3 regions of the Mesorhizobium sp. M0045 genome follow, and region 2 is predicted to be linked to each of the others. Evidence: predicted binding sites of a transcription regulator. Region 2 holds the regulator's gene; each other region holds the start of a gene.
The links. The regulator LexA, encoded in region 2, represses DNA repair genes until DNA is damaged. The targets are predictions, from matches to a motif close to TGTTCNNNNTGTGTTCNG.

Region 1 (6,551 bases), on a different contig from region 2:
CGCGCCGGTTGCGCGAAGAGGCACAGCAGCTGCTTGGCCAATACCAGCGCAAGCGCAAGGAAGCCGAGCAGGAGGCGGCGGCCATCGTTGCCGCCGCCAAGCGCGAAGCCGACATGCTTGCCGCCGAGGCGCACAAGAAGACCGAGGACTATGTCGCCCGGCGCACCGCCTTGGCCGAGCAGAAGATCGGCCAGGCCGAGCGCGAAGCGATCGGCGAAGTGCGCGCCAGCGCTGTCGACATCGCGGTCGAAGCCGCGCGCGCGCTGCTGGCCGGCAAGATCGACACCAAGGCCGGCGCCGACCTGTTCAACGCCTCCCTGCAGGATTTGAAGTCGAAACTGAATTAAGCGACTTCGTCGAGAAATTCATCGAAAGCCGCCTGGGAAACCCGGCGGCTTTTTTGTTGGCGAAAGCGGCAGAGCGCATAATCTCCCCCCTCGAGGGGGAGATGTCGCCGAAGGCGACAGAGGGGGTCGGTACGTCCTGGCGCGACGCCATGTAAGACGAAGAGGAGCTTGGCGCTTCACGCGCGGCGACCCCCTCTGGCCTGCCGGCCATCTCCCCCTCGAGGGGGGAGATTACGCGCCTAGCCGCTTTCGCCAATCTCAATCCAAACCCGAAAAACTCTCTTCCTCCAGCACCTCGGTGCCGCCGAACCGGAACGGCGCGAAGGAGGCGCGGTGCAGCCGCGCCACCGGCCCGTGCAGATCGATCGCCGTGCGATGGCGCACAGTGGCGTAGCCCATATGCAGTTCGAAGCCGTAACGCGCATGATGGCTGCCGCAGCCGCACATCATGCGGTCGCGCAACACCTTGGCGACGATCGAGGCTGCGGCGATTGACTGCGAGCGCTGGTCGCCCTTGATCAGCGCTGTGCCCTCGCAGGGCAGGCCGGGCGGCACGTCGCGGCCGTCGGCCAGTGCCAGCTTCGGCCGGATTGACAGGCCGGCCACTGCACGGCGCATCGCCTCCAGGCTGGCCTTGAGAATGTTGGAGGCATCGATGCCTTCGGCACTGACCGAGGCCATCGACACGGCGAGTGCGGAGCCGAGGATTTTCATGAACAGCGCCTCACGCTGCAAATGCGTCAGCCGCTTGGAATCATCGAGACCGTCGGGGATGTTGGCGGGATCGAGCACCACCGCTGCCGCCACCACCGGGCCGGCGAGTGGGCCGCGGCCGGCTTCGTCCATCCCCGCCACCGGCCAAAGGCCTTCGGCCATCGCTCTCGTCTCGAACGAGAAGTCGGGTTTCTCGACGATTTCGAAGAGAAGCGGAGAATCGGAACGCGGGCGAGCCATGGTGCGGCGAGGTTCGCATCGGCTCCGATTCTCCGCAAGTCCCCTCCGGGTCGGGCGGGGCACCGGACCAGGAGGGGGCTACCGTCTGCAAGCCCGGGGACAGGACAGGCCGGACGGGATTTTCGCCTGCTGCGGCCGCTTCAAAGCGGCTGGCGCGAGACGCTTTGTCACAGCAGCATCAGCTGCTCGGTTGCCTTGGCAGCGGGGACGAACTGGTCGGTCCTGAGCGAGCGCCGTTCGGCATTGAGGCCGAGCCGTTTGGCGGCGATCTCGAAACGCCGGCCAATCTGCCAGGCATAGGGGCCGGAGCCTTTCATGCGCTTGCCCCATTCCGAATCGTAGTCCTTGCCGTCGCGCATCGAACGGATCAGCGACATGACGTGGCGATAGCGGTCGGGATAGTGGCGCAGCAGCCAGTCCTTGAAGATCGGCGCGACCTCCAGCGGCAGGCGCAGCAGCACATAGCCGGCTTCACGCGCGCCCGCTGCCTGCGCCGAATCGAGGATGCGCTCCATTTCCGGGTCGGTCAGTCCGGGGATGATAGGCGCGACCATCACCGAGGCCGGAATGCCGGCGTCCGAAAGCTGTCTGATCGCCTCCAGCCGCTTGGTCGGCGTCGACGCGCGCGGCTCCATCGTTCTGGCCAGCATCCTGTCCAATGTCGTCACCGACAGCGCCACCTTGGCCAACCCGCGCTCGGCCATGCGCGACAGAATGTCGATATCGCGGGTCACCAGTGCCGATTTGGTGACGATGCCGACCGGATGGCCGCGCGCCTCCAGCACTTCGAGGATCTCACGCATGATCCGGTATTGCTTCTCTATCGGCTGATAGGGATCGGTGTTGGTGCCTATGGCGATGGTGCGCGGCTGGTAGTTATCCCTGGACAATTCCTTGTCGAGCAACCGCGCCGCATCCGGCTTGGCAAACAGCTTCGATTCGAAATCCAGCCCCGGCGACAGGCCCATGAAGCTGTGCGTCGGCCGCGCGAAACAATAGACGCAGCCATGTTCGCAGCCGCGATAGGGATTGATCGAGCGGTCGAAGGAGATATCGGGCGATTCGTTGCGGGTGATGATGGTGCGCGGCTTCTCGACCTGTACCTCGGTCTTGAAGGGCGGCAGCTCCTCCAGCGAATTCCAGCCGTCATCGAACACATGCCGGCTGACCGGCTCGAAACGGCCGGACGGATTGATGCCCGCCGACCGGCCGCGATTGCGGTCCGGACGGACGCGCATGCCGCTCTGCTCGATCATCGCATTCGCCATCTCGGCCCTGCCAGCGCCGAAGGCGGCAATGTCGGCACGCACGATCTGTTCCATTTTGGCCCTTTCCCAGGGACTGTCCGCCCGCTGTCGAATCGCTCTGCTCATGAATGTATTCCTATCGCGTCGACTAGAACAAAGCAAGAACTTTCTCGCGGCGTGCCGCAAAAACTGGCGCTGCCCACCGCTTTCCGCTATTCGGCTAAATATGCTCAGCGTCCTGATCGAAACCCTGAATGACGAGGAGGGCCTGGCCCGCACGCTCGCCTCGCTGATCGGCGGCGCGGTCGAAGGCGTGGTGCGCGACGTTCTCGTCTGCGACACCGGCTCGACCGATCAGACGCACCGCGTCGCCGAACATGCCGGCTGCCACTATGTCAGTGGCGGCATCGCTGCGGGCATCAGGCAGGCCAAGGGCGACTGGCTGCTCTTGCTGGAACCGGGCGCGCGGCTGGGGGAGGGCTGGATCGACGAGGTCGTCGCCCATACCGCCAGACAAACCATGGCGGCGCGATTTTCGCGGGCACGCGGCAGCCGCGCGCCCTTCCTGTCACGCGTCTTTGCCGGAAATCGCGCTCTCGCCGAAGGCTTGGTGATCAGCAAGCGTCAGGCCGCCGCGCTGTCTAAGAGCGCCCGCAGCGCCGAAGCGATCGCCCGCGGCCTGGCGACAAGAAGGCTCCACGCCCAGATCTGGGTGGCGCCGCGGAAGTGACGGCTTACCATCCCGGGCCGAGGGAATGCCGCCTAAGCAAATTTTCTGGCGGGTCGTCGCTTATTGTGCATTGCACAAAATCTGGCCGGGGGTTACCTTCCCTGCGAAACGGGCGAATGGGTTTGGGGTGTGCCGGAGCGGCGGCGACGACTATCGTCGATGCTGTTCCCTCGACATTTGAGGACCCCGATGACCCTTTCAAGCCCCGACAAGTCCGGCGCTGCAAGCCTCGAGGCGATCGCACGCAACGGCGGTACGCTGCGCCGCATCGCCGCCCGCATCCCGACCTATCTTTCCGACCTTCGGGAGAATCCGGCATGGCTGCCGATGTTCATGCTGGCCCGCACCATGCCGGCGCGGCGCCTGCACTGGCGCGGTGCAAAGCCCGTTCCGCCGGCGCGCAATGTCGGTGAAACGATGTTCGCCGGCGTCGATCGTGATGCCGTCGTCGGCGCGCTGCGCACGGAAGGGCTCTATTCGGGCCTGATGCTGCCGGCCGCCATCCATGAGGAGATCGCCCGCTTCGCCGAGCGCACGCCATGCTTCGGCAATTTCGACCGCCGGCTGGAATTCCTGCCCGAAAAACACGCCGATGCCGAAAAGCATTTCGGCCGCCCGCTGCTCAGCGGTCACTATTTCGAACGGGTCCTCGACTGCAACGCTGCGGTCGCCGTGCAGCGCGATCCGCTGCTTCTCGATATCGCAGCGCACTATCTCGGCAGCCAGGCCAAGCTGATCACCACCCGCGTTTGGTGGAGCTTTCCGACCGGTGGCGTCTCGGACGCCGACAAGAACATGGCCTCGCTCGGCAAATACCATTTCGACCTCGACGACTGGCGCATGTTGAAGTTTTTCTTCTACCTGGTGCCGGTCGACAACGACACCGGGCCGCATGTCTATGTCCGCGGCTCCCACAACCGGCGCATCCTGAAGCACCAGCTGACGCTGCTGGTAGGCCATTCGGCGGAAGAGGTGCTGGGCGTGTACGGCGAGCAGAGCCCGGTAACGCTGACCGGGCAGGCCGGCCTCGGCTTTGTCGAGGACCCGTTCGGCTTCCATATGGGCACCGTGCCGACGCGCACCCCGCGGCTGATGATGGAGGTCGGCTTCGGCGTGTCGCCGCCCTCGCGCCGCCGTTTTCACGGCGAGCCGGTCATTCGCTAAACCGAGGTCGCTTGGCTGACACCTTGGCTCGCCTCAGCCGCGCCGCAAATGCTCGTCCAGCCGCGGCATGATCTCGACGAAGTTGCAGGGCATGTGCCGGTAGTCGAGCTGGGGCTTCAAGATACCGTCCCAGGCGTCCTTGCAGGCGCCGGGCGAGCCCGGCAGCACGAAGACGAAGGTGGCGTTGACGACGCCACCGGTTGCCCGGCTCTGGATCGTCGAGGTGCCGATCTTGTCGTAGGAGATGCGGTGGAACACTTCGGAAAAGCCGTCCATGCGCTTTTCGAAGATCGGCTCCAGCGCTTCCGGCGTCACGTCGCGGCCGGTGAAGCCGGTGCCGCCGGTGGTGATGACGACATCGATCGCTTCGTCCCTTGACCAACCCAGGACCTTGTCGCGGATCTTGTCGCGGTCGTCGGTGACGATGTCGCGGGCGGCGAGGATGTGGCCGGCCTCGGCAATACGGTCGGCCAGCGTCTGCCCGGATTTGTCGTCGACGAGGCTGCGCGTATCGGAAACGGTCAGTACCGCGATGCGCACGGGAACGAAGGGGCGGCTCTCGTCAATCCTGGCCATAGGCCTCAGCCTCCGATGTCATGCTTCGCGTCGCCGCGACAAACCAGTCTGGATGGCGGCCGCGAATATCGACGGCCGCGCGCTTGGCCACATTGCCGGTCTCGAACAGCCCGAAGCAGGTGGCGCCGGAACCCGACATCCTGGCAAAACCGGCTCCGGCCTTGTTAAGCACGGAAAGCGCCTTGCCGATGGCGGGCTGGATTGCACGCGCCGCAGGCTCGAGATCGTTGCGGGTGATCTCCAGCCAGTTGCGGATGCTGTGGAAGTCGAGGCTGTGCGGCAGCGGCGGCAGCCCCGCATTGTCGCGGCGGCCAAGCGCCTCGAACACGTCGGCCGTCGAGACGGCAGTGCCGGGATTGACGAGCACCAAACCCAGCGCCGGGAAACCCGGCACGAGCGTCAGCTCGTCGCCGACGCCGCGGGCTATCAGCGGCTTGGCTGCGAGGCACATCGGCACGTCGGCGCCGAGCGACAGGCCGATCCGCGCCAGTTCGGCATCGTCGACATCAAGTCCCCAGGTCTGGACCAGGGCACGCAGCACAGCCGCCGCGTCGCTCGATCCGCCGCCGACACCGGACGCGACCGGCAGGTTCTTTTCGAGCCGGATGGCGACAGCCGGCGCGTGTTGGGAACCGGCCTCGCGACGCAGTGCGTCGCGCGCTCTCACCACCAGATTATTGTCGTCGACCGGCACCGCGGAGGCGTATTTGCCGGACACGGAAAACCCATCGCTGTCGGCAAGTTCTGTGTCGATGCGGTCGCCGAAGCGCGTGAACACAGCCAGGCTTTCGATCATGTGATAACCGTCGGCGCGCCGGCCGGTGACGTGCAGCGCGAGATTTATCTTGGCGTGCGCATGCAATGCCCGGACGCTGGACTCGGCGTTCATGGGCTCGGCCGCGAGGGGGACGACGGTCAATCCTTGGCCAGACGGTATTCGCCGGTCTTCGGATCCTTGACCAGTGTTCCCATGGTGCCGTTGGCCGTCTGCTTTTCGGCCCGACGTACCTTGGCGGTCACCCGCTCGGCTTCCCTGACGAAGGAGCGGTAGCCGAAATAGGCGGCAATGCCGACGACGGCGAAGAAAATGATCTGCGGCATGTCAAACTCCTCCCTCGCAAGGCCGGCAAGGCCGCCGGTCGGGTCGGTTGATGATTTATGCTAGACGCTTTCACCGGCTTTTCAAAGCCCGAAGCGCGCCCACAGCGCGCGCTCTTCCGCCGCATCGATGACGCCGCTTACCGCGGCGGCAGCGATGTCGGGCGCCGACAAGCTCGAGCCGAACAGGCCGAAGCGGCCGAACAGGCCGCGCGGCGCGGTGATCAGCTTGAGCTGGGTTTTCGGCCCGAAACGGCTCTTCAGCACGCTGCGCATGTCGCCGAGCGCATCGACCAGCCCGAGTTCAAGCCCCTTCTTGGCCGTCCAGAACAGGCCTGTGAACAGGTCGGGATCGTCCTTGAGCTTGCTGCCGCGCCTGTCCTTGACGAGGTCGATGAAGGTCTCGTGGACCTCCAGTTGCAGCGCCTTCAGGCG
Region 2 (6,551 bases):
AGAGCGTGTAGGACGGCATGGCAACTGCATAGCCGCGATCAACAGCGCCCGCGGCAAGATGTGACCAGAAACTCTTGTCGAATGCCATCCAGTAGCCGCCATGGACGAACACCACGACCCCCTTCGGCTTGGTGGCCGGCAGGAAAAGATCGAGCCGGTTGCGCGGGTTATCGCCATAGGCCAGGTCGAGCCGCGCCCTGCCCTCGGTCGAAAGCGCCTCGCGGAAAACCTGCGCGGGCTCGACCCAGGCCGCCGGCCAGCGATCGCTGCCGGCTATGTTGGCGCCGTTGGCATAGGCGTTGTCCCAATCGGCAATGTGACGTTCGAACACCCTGCGCCCTCCCTGGCAATTATGGCCTTGCAACCTGGCCGCGAGCATCGCGCGGCGCGTCGTCGCCAGCCTCACGATTCCAGCTCTCGCATCGATCTCAAGTGACAGCCGCCTTGATGGCGAAGCGCGCATCCTTCCACGCACCGGTGCGCAGGATGTCCTCAAGCACTTCGACGGCCTGCCAGACATCGGCATAGCCGACATAGAGCGGGGTGAAGCCGAAGCGCATGGTCGATGGCGCGCGAAAATCGCCGATCACACCACGTTCGATCAGCGCGCGCATGATCTGGTAGCCATGCTCATGCATGAATGAAATCTGGCTGCCGCGTTTTTCCCCGTCGCGCGTGCTTTCGAGCGTGAGACCGTAAGTGCCGCACTTTGCCTCGACAAGCTCGATGAACAGATCGGCCAGTGCGATGCTCTTCTTGCGCACCGCCGTCATGTCGACATCGTCCCAGATGTCGAGCGCGCCCTTCAGCGTGCGCATCGAAAGGATCGGCTGGGTGCCGCACAGAAACCGGCGGATGCCGGTGCCGGCCGCATAGCCTGGCTCGAAGGCGAAGGGCCGTGCATGGCCCCACCAGCCGGTGAGCGGCTGCTGGATGTCGGAAAGATGCCGCTCAGCCGCATAGATGAAGGCAGGCGCGCCCGGGCCGCCATTCAGATATTTGTAGGTGCAGCCAACGGCAAAATCGGCGTTGGCTTTGTCGAGCTCGACTGGCATCGCGCCAGCGGTGTGGCAGAGATCCCAGACGATCATCGCCCCGGCTTCCTGGGCCCTGCGCGTCAGAGCCGGCATGTCGCGCAGTTCGCCCGATTTGTAGTTGACGTGGTTGACCAGCACCACGGCGGTGCGATCGTCGATCAGCTCCTCGATGGTCGGCGCGTCGACCCCCGAGAGGCGCAGCAGCGCATCTTTTCGCGTCGAAACCACACCCTCAGCCATGTAGAGGTCTGTCGGAAAACTATCGCCCTCGGCGACGATGGCCTGCCGCTCCGGTCGCATGGCCATGGCGGCGTGCAGCAGCTTGTAGATGTTGACCGACGTCGTGTCGCAGACCACCGTCTGGCCGACCGCGGCACCGATCAGGCGCCCGAGCTGGTCGCCAAGTTCAAGCGGCATGTTGAACCAGCCGGCCGTGTTCCATGCGCGGATGAGATCATGCGACCATTCCTCGGTCGCGGCCTTGTACAGTTCATCGAAAGCGGCACGTGAAGCAGCTCCTAGCGAATTGCCGTCGAGATAGATCACTCCTTGCGGCAACACAAAGCGGTCACGTATCGCGCCCAGCGGATCTGCGGCATCCATCGCCTTTATGGCCGCGAGATCGGGAATTCCTGTCATGATTTGTCTGCTCCCCCCAAAGATTCAACGCAACGCCCGACACGTATCGACTGTTCTTCCATTACCGGGTGGCGCGTAGCAAGGCTCCACCGGCGAGAAGCAGCCTGACCAGGCGGTGGAAACCAGGAATTAACCCAAGGTTGGCGTTTTGAGTTCGTTTCGTTCACGGCGCATTGACCAACCGCACAGTCGATACGGGTTCAATTCCGTGCCCTTTGCCGACCGACCGCCGATGCCAGTGCCGCCTTCTAGGAGGCCAGAACGGCGCAAACGAAAGCAGAATCAAGGCGATGAGGCTCGCGGCGGTAAAAATACGGTACGCCGGTAGGGGACGTCGTTTGTTTCCCGAGCCTTAACGCATTCATTAAACTTTAAACAGTTGCGGAACACAACTGGAACAGATAGTGTCTGTTCTGGGTTTGTTTTCTGATTCTGTTGGGGGTCGCTATGCTGACACGCAAACAACACGAACTGCTTATGTTCATCCACGAAAGGTTGAAGGAAAGCGGTATCCCACCTTCCTTCGACGAGATGAAGGAAGCGCTCGACCTGGCTTCCAAATCCGGAATCCACCGACTGATTACGGCGCTGGAGGAGCGCGGCTTCATTCGCCGTTTGCCCAACCGGGCCCGTGCGCTGGAGGTACTACGCCTGCCTGACTCGATCGCCCCCGGCCTCAATGCGGCACGCAAGTTCTCGCCGAGTGTCATCCAGGGCAGTCTTGGGCAAGGTGCCCCTCGGCAGGGCAAGCCCACATCGTCGCGCGTCCCTGCAGCCGGCAATGACGACGATGTCGTCGCCGCCGTTTCGATCCCGGTAATGGGCCGCATCGCCGCTGGTGTGCCGATCGATGCTATCCAGCACCAGACGCATTCGATTTCGGTGCCGCCGGATATGATCATGGGCGGCGAGCATTATGCGCTCGAGGTCAAAGGCGATTCGATGATCGAGGCTGGCATTTTCGACGGCGACACGGTGATCATCCGCAACGCCGATACGGCGAGCCCCGGTGAGATCGTGGTGGCCCTGGTCGACGAGGAGGAAGCGACGCTGAAGCGGTTCCGCCGCAAGGGCGCCTCGATCGCCCTGGAGGCCGCCAATCCGGCCTACGAGACGCGCATCTTCGGACCAGACAGGGTCAAGGTGCAGGGCAAGCTCGTTGGGCTGATCCGCCGCTACTGAGTTGCGCCCTTGGTGCCGGCTTTTGGATTGTCGGCCCTGCGGTATGGCGGCAGGCCGCGCGCCGCGCGTGAAAATTTCCGCTGCACGTGCCAGGGCCGGTATGATTTTTCGACGGCGAAGCGGATTTCGGCGCGTGTTGCCGCTTGTGGATCGAAATAGACGGCCGCACTTCCCGCGCGCGCCAGTTGCCGTTTGGTGACGACGAGGACCAGCCGGTCGTAGTAGCAGGGATTATGGGCGGTGGCGTCGTCGATGACGATCAAGCTGGCGAAGGCGCAGGCTGGCCGTGCGGTATCGCGGTCCTTGGCTTGCGCAATGATCGCGCCGGATGGATGCCTGGCGAGGCAGAGACCGTCCGTGCAAATGAACGGCATGCCCGGCGGTAGGTCGGCCGGATCGGCAATGTCGAATTGCGGATCGTTCTTTCCAGGTGTTTCCGGCGCGACGATAGCCTCTGATGTGAGCGCGCGTTTCCAGTTGTCGATGGTGAACTCATTCGGGCGTGCCCGGTTGACCGCGAGCTCACCGCTGCCGATCGGCAGCGCGACCAGCCGTGCGTCCTCCGAGATCAATACGTCGGGTACGCGCGTCTGCGTTGTCGTTAGCAAGCCAGCGAGCGCAAAAGGAATTGCCGCGAGCCGCAACCAGGTCGTCGCCATGCTGGCAATGACGAGGGCGATCGTCACCAAAAGGACAGATCTCAGCGAAATCAGTCCGACCGCATCGATCGGCGAGCGCTCGGAGATCCACCCGGACAGGGCGATCATCGCCGTCAGCCCGTTGCCCATCACGTAGAGGAAAGGCCCATCCGCGCCGAACGGCATCGCCAGCGCGCTGAGCACGGCAAAGGGCATGACGACCAGTGAGACGATAGGCATGATGGCCAGATTGGCGAACAGGCTGAGCGGCGCTACGCGCTGGAAATGCCATATGGCGAAAAGCGCCGTGGCGCTCCCTGCAATGATCGAGGTCATCGCCAGGCCGCCCATGCCCAGCAGGACCTTTCGAGTGGCCAAGCGTAGCGGCGATCGCCGGGGCGGCGGCGTGGTGGCCCTGCCGGTGCGGTAATCGGACCAGCCGGCATAGGCGCCGACAAGGGCCGCCGTCGCGGCGAAGGACATCTGGAAGCTCGGACCGACCACCTCGTGCGGCGACACTACGATGACCGCGATGGCCGAGATCGCCAGATTGCGCATGGTGAGCGCGGCCCGGTCGAACAGCACGGCGATGAGCATCACCGCCAGCATGATGAAGCTGCGTTCGGCCGCCACCACAATGCCGGAAAAGACGAGGTACGCCGCAATCGAAAAAAGCGCGGCGGCGGCGGCATATTTTTTGACCGGCCGTCGCGATGAGAAGTCGGGAAACAGCGCAAAGGCACCGCGCAGCAGCGCCATGATGGTGCCGGCGACCAACGCCATATGCAGCCCCGAGATGGAGATGATGTGGTAGATGCCTGTACGCCGCATCGCTTCGTTGATCTCCTCGGGAATGCCGGCGCGCACGCCAACGATCAGCGCAGCAGCAATCTCGCCCTCGGCGGCGCCGATGCGGCTGCGGATATGGTCGGCGATGGATTCGCGCGCGTCTTCGATCGCGGAAGAAAGCCGCGCGGCAAGCGGCATGCTGCCCGACGCCACGACTTTCGGATTCCCGAGAAAGAAGCCGCTGCCGCCGATGCCCGCGAAATAGCTGTCGAAGGAGAAATCATAGCTGTCGGGCCGCACCGGGCCGGTCGGCGGCAGCAACCGCACATAGCCGGCGATCTCGGAACCAGCGGCCAGCTCAGCCGGTATCTTCATCGCCGAAATGCGGACCCGTTCCGGCATGTAGCGCAGCGTCGGCCTGGCGGTTGAGATCACATCGATCGTCAGCCTGATGCGGCCACTCGCCATGGGCTCGTACGATACGACACGACCCGTCAGCCGCGTCGAGATTTCGGAACCGAGCATATGCGTCCCGACACGCCAGGTCTCGAACTTGGCGGCAAGCACGCCAAGCGCGCAGAGCAGCGCCACCATGAAACACAGGCGCGTCCTGGGCCATGAACGCGAGACGACCGTACAAAGGGCCGCGAGGAGCACGATTGCGATCGGCTGCGGAAAGGCTGGCTCCACCGACAGCGCGAAATATACGACCACCCCGCATGCGAGGAACACCGGCACCAGCAGGAAGGCGACGCCACGGTCGAGTTCCAGGCCGGCTGCCGAGGTTACGCTGTTGCGGATACGGGACGGTGACGGGAGGCGGAAACGACGGCGTAGGCGCACGATGGGCTCGCCCGCGGGCACGAGAACCGTTGCTGGGTCGCTGGCCGGCAGCGACGGAGCATCGAAGCGCGGAGCGGGCAGCAATGCCGATACCGGCAGGGCAGGCGGGGGAGCGGCAAACAGCAAGCGTTCGCTGACGCCGCTGCCAGCGTCCTCGCCCTCGCCCGCACCACGGCTTCGCACAGCCATTGGGTCTGCCCCTTGCGCCCTCGACCTCCTATGCTACATGAACGCGCAACGCGCGAAAGTCCGCAAACCCACTTCCTTGGCCCGCCTGAGAGTTCCATGCCCGATAAGGTCGTCACCCGTTTTGCCCCCTCGCCCACCGGTTATCTGCATATTGGCGGCGCGCGCACGGCGCTGTTCAACTGGCTGTATGCCAAGCACACAGGCGGCACGATGCTGCTGCGCATCGAAGACACCGACCGCGAGCGCTCCACCGATGCGGCAACCGCGGCCATTCTCGACGGGCTTTCCTGGCTTGGCCTGACATGGGACGGCGAGCCGGTGTCGCAGTTCGAGCGTGCGCCGCGCCATCGCGAGGTGGCCGAGGAGCTCGTTCGCATGGGCAAGGCCTATTATTGTTATGCGACGCCTGCCGAGCTGGAAGCAATGCGCGAGAACGCACGGGCCAAGGGGCTGCCTCCCCGCTATGACGGACGCTGGCGCGACCGCGACCCGTCGGAGGCGCCGCCCGGCGCCAAGGGGGCGATCCGCATCAAGGCGCCGACAGACGGCGAGACGGTGGTGCATGACCGCGTCCAGGGCGACGTGCGTTTTCCCAACAAGGATCTCGACGATTTCATTATTCTGCGCTCGGACGGCAATCCGACCTACATGCATGCCGTCGTTGTCGACGATCACGACATGGGCATCACCCACATCATCCGCGGCGACGATCATTTGACCAACGCCGCACGCCAGACCGTAATCTACCAGGCCATGGACTGGGAGGTGCCGTCGATGTCGCATATCCCGCTGATCCACGGTGCCGACGGCGCCAAGCTGTCGAAGCGGCACGGCGCGCTTGGCGTCGAGGCCTATCGCGCCATGGGCTACCTGCCGGAGGCGCTGCTCAACTATCTGGCGAGGCTTGGCTGGAGCCACGGCGACGATGAGATCATGTCGATCGCCGACATGATCGCATGGTTCGACATTGGCGATGTCAACAAGGGCGCCGCCCGTTTCGACTTCGCCAAACTCGAGGCGCTCAACGGCGTGCATATGCGCCGGATGAACGACGCGGCGCTGCTCGACATCTTCATCGCCACTCTGCCCTATCTCGAAGGCGGCCCGGCAATCGCCGCCCGCCTCGACGACAGACGCAAGGCGCAACTGCTGGCCGCTTTGCCCGGCCTGAAGGAGCGCGCCAAGACGCTGGTCGAACTTGTTGAAGGGGCTGCATTCCTGTTCGTCGAGCGGC
Region 3 (6,551 bases), on a different contig from region 2:
GCGCGATACGCCGCCCTGGCGTGCCCGCCATCAGGAGAAACGAGGCCATCGAGGCGGCGAAGCCCATACAAACGGTGGAGACCGGGCAGCTGATATACTGCATCGTATCGTAGATGGCGAAACCGCTGGTCACCACGCCACCCGGCGAGTTGATGTAGAGCGAGACCTCCTTGTCGGGATTGTCGGATTCCAGCGACAGAAGCTGGGCGCAGACCAGCGCCGAGGTGCCGTCGTCGATCGGCCCGTTGATGAAGACGATGCGCTCGCGCAGCAGCCGCGAAAATATGTCGAAGGCACGTTCGCCGCGGCTCGACTGCTCGATCACCATCGGCACCAAATTGGCAAGGCCGCTCATCGTTATCTCCTTTGACTGTCGTCGTTCAGGCCGCGCGCATAAAGAGGCGCGGGGTGTTTGCGGCGTTCTGCTTGTACTTGGGAGTGCGCGCTTCAAACGAAAGTCGGCAACCGGCGCCTGCGATCGCGATCTCCGGCACTGCTGCCCGAGCAAAACCATCATGGACGATGCGCAGATGCGTGCCGCCGGAAACGGTGCGGTCGAGCGTAAAGGTGACGATGCTGTCCACTGGGCTATCGTTCATTGGGCTGCCCACCGGGCTGTCGGGCGGCACCTGCGTATCGCCGGGCGCCGGCCGCTCCCGCCAGGAATAGCGCAGCAGCCGTCCGGGATCCGCGTCGAGGATTTCGCACTCGATCGGCGCAGCCGGCGCTTTAAAGGCAAAGCGGTTGCCGACCTTTGGTTCAATGTCGTTTGGCATCATCCAGGCCGCGAGCAGGTCCGGCACTGTCAGCGCCCGCCACACTTTTTCCGGCGGCTCGGCCAACTCGCACTCGAACTCGATCTTGTCTGCCGCCATTTCCGCGCGTTCTTTGCCTCGGCTGGTCATTGGTCCATGTCCTTCAAAACCGTCTTGAGCCTTTCGATGCGCTCTGGCCAGAACGCGCGGTAGCGTTCGATCCAGCCGAGCAGCGGCGCAAGCCCGTTCGGATCGGCGCGATAATAGGCATTGCGGCCGGCCCGGCGTTCGACCACGAGGCCGGCACCTCGCAGCACCGCGAGATGCTGCGATACCGCCGGCTGCGAAACCGGCATGCCATTACGGAGTTCCGATACCGTCATCTCGCCGTCGGCGAGCCGCTCATAGACGGCGCGACGCGTTGGATCGGCCAGTGCCCGAAAAATCTCTGCTTCGATCATTCCAAAAGCATAAGTCGATACTTATCGGTTTGGCAAGTCGCGTTTTTAAGACAGGCAGTGTTTTTTGCGACGAGCGAGATTTTACAAACGCGTCGGAAGCCAGCGTCTCACCATGTCTGGAGATCCGTTAAACGTTGCCTCAAAAACTGGTGACGCGAGCACGGCATGAATATGAAGCAGTTCGGAGCCGACGTTTCGGAAGCCATGTTGCCTGTGCGCGGCAACAACAAGCGACTGTCCGGCAGTCAAGACGAGATGCTCGTCATCGATCCACATCTCGGCCCTGCCGGCGATGACGGTAAGCACTTCCTCGACCGGGTGCCAATGTGTCGGGGCGCCAACCGCAGGTTCGACCCATTGTTCAAATATGCAAAGTTGAGTTGCGCCGTTGCAGGCCGAGACATGCATGCGGGTCTTTACTCCCGTCCGCCATTCTTCTTGCGGCTGATCGTCATGCTCGACCATCTTCATTGAGTTCGCCTCGATCTCCGGGTTCGTGGAAGTTCGACGCCAAGACACTACCTGTTACTGACATCTATTGACAGTGCAGGACCTTTAACCTAGAACGAAAAGAGAACAAAAAACCTTGTGGGAAAAGGCAGCCACAGCAGGCAGGGATTATCCATAGTCTGTAAGGTGCAGCGACAGAAAATCTGGTTTCGGATGAGCGCGGAGAAGTATCATGGCGGGTAGCGTCAACAAGGTCATTCTGGTGGGCAACCTCGGTGCGGACCCTGAAATCCGCCGCCTGAATTCGGGTGACCCGGTCGTCAATATCCGCATCGCGACGTCGGAAAGCTGGCGCGACAAAACCTCTGGAGAGCGCAAGGAAAAGACCGAGTGGCACAATGTCGTGATTTTCAACGACCAGATCGCCAAGGTGGCCGAGCAGTATCTGAAGAAAGGCATGAAGGTCTATGTCGAGGGCCAGCTGCAGACGCGCAAATGGCAGGACCAGACCGGCAATGACCGCTATACGACTGAGGTTGTGTTGCAGAAATTCCGCGGCGAGCTGCAGATGCTCGACGCACGGGGCGAGGGCGGCGGCCAGGTCGGCAACTATGCCGGTGGTGGTGCGAGCCGCGGTTCCGATTTCGGCCAGTCAGGCCCGGGCGAAAGTTTCAATCGCGGTGGCGCCAACAAGGGCGGCGGCGGCGGTTCATCGCGCGAGCTGGACGACGAAATCCCGTTCTGATTTCTCGGGGCGGACTGCCCTTGCGGCGAAAAGCGCCAGCACCTTGGCCACGAAATGGCGTCCCGAAAATCGGTCTTGGATTTTCGGGACGTTATGCGTTTGAGCGGTGAAAGGACGTATCAAGTGAAAGCAAGGGTCAAATGGGTGGAGGAGCGCACTTTTGTTGGCGAGTCCGCCAGTGGGCACAAGCTGGTGCTAGGCACGGCGTTCGGGCCGGAGGGCAAGACGCCGGGGCCGAGCCCAATGGAACTGGTGCTGATCGGCACCGGAGGCTGCTCGGCCTATGACGTGGTCCATATCCTCGAAAAGGGGCGCGAGGCGGTCGAAGATTGCGTGGTCGAACTCGATGCCGACCGTGCAGAAGCCGATCCCAGGGTGTTCACCCGCATTCACATGCATTTTGTCGTCAAGGGCCGGGCGCTGTCACACGACAAGGTGAAGCGGGCGATCGGGCTTTCGATCGAGAAATACTGCTCGGCCTCGGCAATGATGGCCAAGACTGCCGAGATTACCCATGACTTCGAAGTCATTGAAACGACAGCGAAGTAGGGCAGTTCCTAGGTCGCCATCAGCGCCTTGATGCCGTCGGCGACGAACTGTATGGCGAGCGCCGCCAGGATGACGCCGAGCAGCCGTGTCAGGATCGAACGGCCGGTTTGGCCGAGAATACGGTCGATGCGCTCTGACAGCACGAACACCAGGTAGGTGATGACGAGGCAGATGGCGATGATGCCGACAAGGGCTGTCTGCGCGCCAAAACCCTGAAACGAGCTTGAGAGCAGGACGGTCGCCGAAATCGCGCCGGGACCCGCAATCAGCGGGATCGCCAGCGGAAAGGCGGCGATGTTGTGGATCATGTCCCTGGTGATGGCGACGTCGCCGATCTTCTCCTTACGGTCCTGCCGGCGCTCGAACACCATTTCGAAGGCGATGAAGAACAGCAGAAAGCCGCCGGCGACGCGGAAGGCCGGCAGGGTGATGCCGAAGACCGACAGGATCGACGCGCCGGCGATTGCGAACAATGCCATCACCAGGAAAGCGATGATCGAGGCGCGCACGGAGACCTGGTTGCGCTCCTCGCGGTTCATGCCGCGGGTCACGGCAAGGAAGAGCGGCGCGAGGCCGGGCGGATCGATCGTCACCAGTATGGTGACGAAGGCGTTGAACAGGCTGTCGAAGCTCGGCATGCTGACCCTCCCCGCCGGCAACGCCGGTTAGCGGGATTGGTAGAGCAAAGCGAAGCCAGTGGAAACCGTGCGGATCAGGGGCTGGCGGTGCGGCGCGCCAGAAACTCGACTTCGAGACGCCAGGTGGCGCCGTCGTCATACGAACGCTCGCCCAGCCAGCGGAAGGAATCTCCGGTGATCCGGGAAAAGCTCCAGCGTACCGAAGGGCCGGTGCCGTCTGCGCCTAATTGGACGATCGTGTCGCCTTCGACGCGGCCCAGCTGGCGGCTGTAATACTGGTTGCGCGGGTCGCTCCAGAAGATGTGCCAGGCGTCGACGCCTGGGTCATAGACGCGCAACGTCGTGCCATAGAAGGTCCATTTGCCGAGCGAAGGGGAGGAACCAGCGTCACGAGCTGGCAGGATCCATACGTCCTGGATCGCGCGGCCTTCAAGCACCCAGCCGAAATGCACCTCGCCGCGCCCGGTCAGCACCTGACCGTCTTCGAGATGGCGCGTGGCGTCGAACGTCCAGGCGCCGACGAAGCGGCCGTAAAGGTTCAGTTTCTCGGCAAGGGCCGGTGTGGGCCCATCGCTGTGCAGGGCCTTGGCAAAGGAATTGGACATGGCTTCGCTCTCATCTTGTCAGGAGACCGACAAGCATAGAGGCCGGCAGGGGTTCTGCGCTTGGGAAAAATTGCTATGTTTGGGCGATGACGACGAGCGCGCATAGGCTGGCGTCGGGCCGAGGCTGGCAGGTGTCGGATGTCATCTGCACCGCCAGCGCCGCTGACAGGCCATTCGAGGAGGAGCATCGGGATTTCTGCGTTGCTGCCGTAACCAGCGGCACCTTCCGCTATCGTGCCCGCCAGGGCACGGCGATGCTGGCGCCGGGCGCGCTCCTGCTCGGCAATCCCGGCACATGCTACGAGTGCGGGCACGAGCATGGCGCCGGCGACCGCTGCCTCTCCTTCCATTTCGGACCGGCCTGCATGGAGCGGATCGTCGCCGACGTGCCGGGCGCCAAGACGTTCGATTTCAGCACGCCGCACCTGCCGCCCTTGCCGGCGCTGGTGCCGCTGCTCGCCGAAGCGGAGGCGGCGCGCGAGATGGCCGACACCGGCGCGTTCGAGGAACTCGCCCTGCGCATTGCCGGTGCCGCGGTAACAGCGGCTTGCAGCGCAACGGATCGGGGACGGACGCCGAGCCGCCGTGACCAGAAGCGTGTTGCCGAAGCGGTGCGGCGCATTGAAGTCGATGCCGACCGGCCGATCTCGCTTGCCGAACTCGCCGACGAGACCGCCACAAGCCCTTACCATTTCCTGCGCACCTTCCGGCACGTTGCCGGTATGACGCCCTACCAATTCCTGCTGAGAACGCGGCTGCACAGGGCAGCCGTGCGGCTGCGGACGTCAGATAACACAATTTCGGCGATCGCCTTTGCGGCGGGATTCAACGATCTATCAACCTTCAACCGCCGTTTCCGGCGGCTGATGGGCGAGGCGCCGGGTACTTATCGCGCCCGCCGGCGACGCCGGTGAACGGGTGCCACGGCCATATCGTCGCAATTGGTGTATCCTTTTGAATTTGCCGCTAAAAACCAGATTGGAAAACTGCCGCGATTGTTGGAGTTTCGGGCCGGCTTCCTATATAAGCACCAAGTGATTCCTGATTAGATTGTGATCCGATTTGACTGACCAAAAGACACCGCGCGGCGCCGACGGCGGCCCCACCGGCATCGAGCCGATATCCATCATCGAGGAGATGCAGCGCTCTTATCTCGATTACGCCATGAGCGTGATCGTCAGTCGCGCGCTGCCGGACGTGCGCGACGGCCTCAAGCCGGTGCATCGCCGCATCCTCTACGCCGCCTATGAGAGCGGCTATCACTGGAATCGTAAATATGTGAAATCGGCACGCCCGGTCGCCGACGTGATGGGTAAATACCATCCGCACGGCGACGCCTCTATCTACGACGCTTTGGTGCGCATGGCGCAGGACTGGTCGCTGCGCGTGCCGCTGATTGACGGGCAGGGCAATTTCGGCTCGATCGACGGCGATCCGCCCGCGGCGATGCGCTACACGGAATCGCGGCTGACCAAGGTCGCGCATGAGTTGCTGGAAGACATCGACAAGGACACCGTCGATTTCCAGGACACTTACGATGCGTCGGGCAGCGAACCGAAAGTCCTGCCGGCGCGCTTTCCGAACCTGCTGGTCAACGGCTCCGGCGGCATCGCCGTCGGCATGGCCACCAACATCCCGCCGCACAATCTGGGCGAGGTCTGCAACGGCGCCATTGCCCTCATCGACAATCCAGCGATCGACCTTCCGGCGCTGATGGAGATCATTCCGGGACCGGATTTCCCGACCGGCGGCATCGTGCTTGGCCGTTCCGGCATCTACAGCGCCTATTCGACCGGCCGCGGCTCCATCGTCATGCGCGGCCGCGTCAACGTCGAGGCGCGCGGCAACGACCGTGAATCGATCGTCATCACCGAGGTTCCCTATCAGGTGAACAAAGCGTCGATGATCGAGAAGATGGCCGAACTGGTGCGCGACAAGCGCATCGAGGGCATTTCCGACATTCGCGACGAGAGCGACCGCCAGGGTTACCGCGTCGTCATCGAACTGAAGCGCGACGCCGTCGCCGACGTCATCCTCAACCAGCTTTACCGCTTCACTCCGCTGCAGACGTCCTTCGGTGCCAATATGGTGGCGCTGAACGGCGGCAAGCCGGAATTGCTGACGCTGACCGATATGCTGAAGGCGTTCGTCGCCTTCCGCGAGGAGGTGATCAGCCGGCGCACGAAATTCCTGCTGCGCAAGGCGCGCGACCGCGCCCATGTGCTGGTCGGCCTTGCCATCGCTGTTGCCAATATCGATGAAGTCATCAAGCTGATCCGCAGCGCTCCGGACCCGCAGACGGCGCGCGAGCAGTTGATGGAGCGGCGCTGGCCTTCGGGCGACGTGGA

Region 1: the regulator LexA is predicted to act here: its motif matches at 2,698-2,715, upstream of NKJ72_RS08460 (PA0069 family radical SAM protein).
Region 3: the regulator LexA is predicted to act here: its motif matches at 1,778-1,795, upstream of NKJ72_RS19550 (single-stranded DNA-binding protein).

What each region holds. Positions count from the first base shown of each region.
Region 1 is NZ_JAMYUY010000004.1:241,712-248,262, forward strand. Features, by position in the region: gene NKJ72_RS08450 (F0F1 ATP synthase subunit B) at 1-347, shown strand, start outside; gene rnhB (ribonuclease HII) at 606-1,301, opposite strand; gene NKJ72_RS08460 (PA0069 family radical SAM protein) at 1,469-2,623, opposite strand; gene NKJ72_RS08465 (glycosyltransferase) at 2,775-3,278, shown strand; gene NKJ72_RS08470 (phytanoyl-CoA dioxygenase family protein) at 3,468-4,442, shown strand; gene moaB (molybdenum cofactor biosynthesis protein B) at 4,476-5,018, opposite strand; gene NKJ72_RS08480 (4-(cytidine 5'-diphospho)-2-C-methyl-D-erythritol kinase) at 5,005-5,907, opposite strand; gene NKJ72_RS08485 (hypothetical protein) at 5,934-6,119, opposite strand; gene NKJ72_RS08490 (S49 family peptidase) at 6,201-6,551, opposite strand, start outside.
Region 2 is NZ_JAMYUY010000011.1:178,162-184,712, forward strand. Features, by position in the region: gene NKJ72_RS19120 (hormone-sensitive lipase) at 1-331, opposite strand, end outside; gene kynU (kynureninase) at 429-1,676, opposite strand; gene lexA (transcriptional repressor LexA) at 2,124-2,858, shown strand; gene NKJ72_RS19135 (ComEC/Rec2 family competence protein) at 2,852-5,317, opposite strand; gene gltX (glutamate--tRNA ligase) at 5,414-6,551, shown strand, end outside.
Region 3 is NZ_JAMYUY010000012.1:68,082-74,632, reverse strand. Features, by position in the region: gene NKJ72_RS19570 (ATP-dependent Clp protease proteolytic subunit) at 1-355, opposite strand, end outside; gene NKJ72_RS19565 (SRPBCC family protein) at 381-905, opposite strand; gene NKJ72_RS19560 (ArsR/SmtB family transcription factor) at 902-1,216, opposite strand; gene NKJ72_RS19555 (cupin domain-containing protein) at 1,298-1,687, opposite strand; gene NKJ72_RS19550 (single-stranded DNA-binding protein) at 1,899-2,411, shown strand; gene NKJ72_RS19545 (OsmC family protein) at 2,535-2,960, shown strand; gene NKJ72_RS19540 (MarC family protein) at 2,969-3,598, opposite strand; gene NKJ72_RS19535 (hypothetical protein) at 3,673-4,203, opposite strand; gene NKJ72_RS19530 (helix-turn-helix transcriptional regulator) at 4,290-5,117, shown strand; gene gyrA (DNA gyrase subunit A) at 5,266-6,551, shown strand, end outside.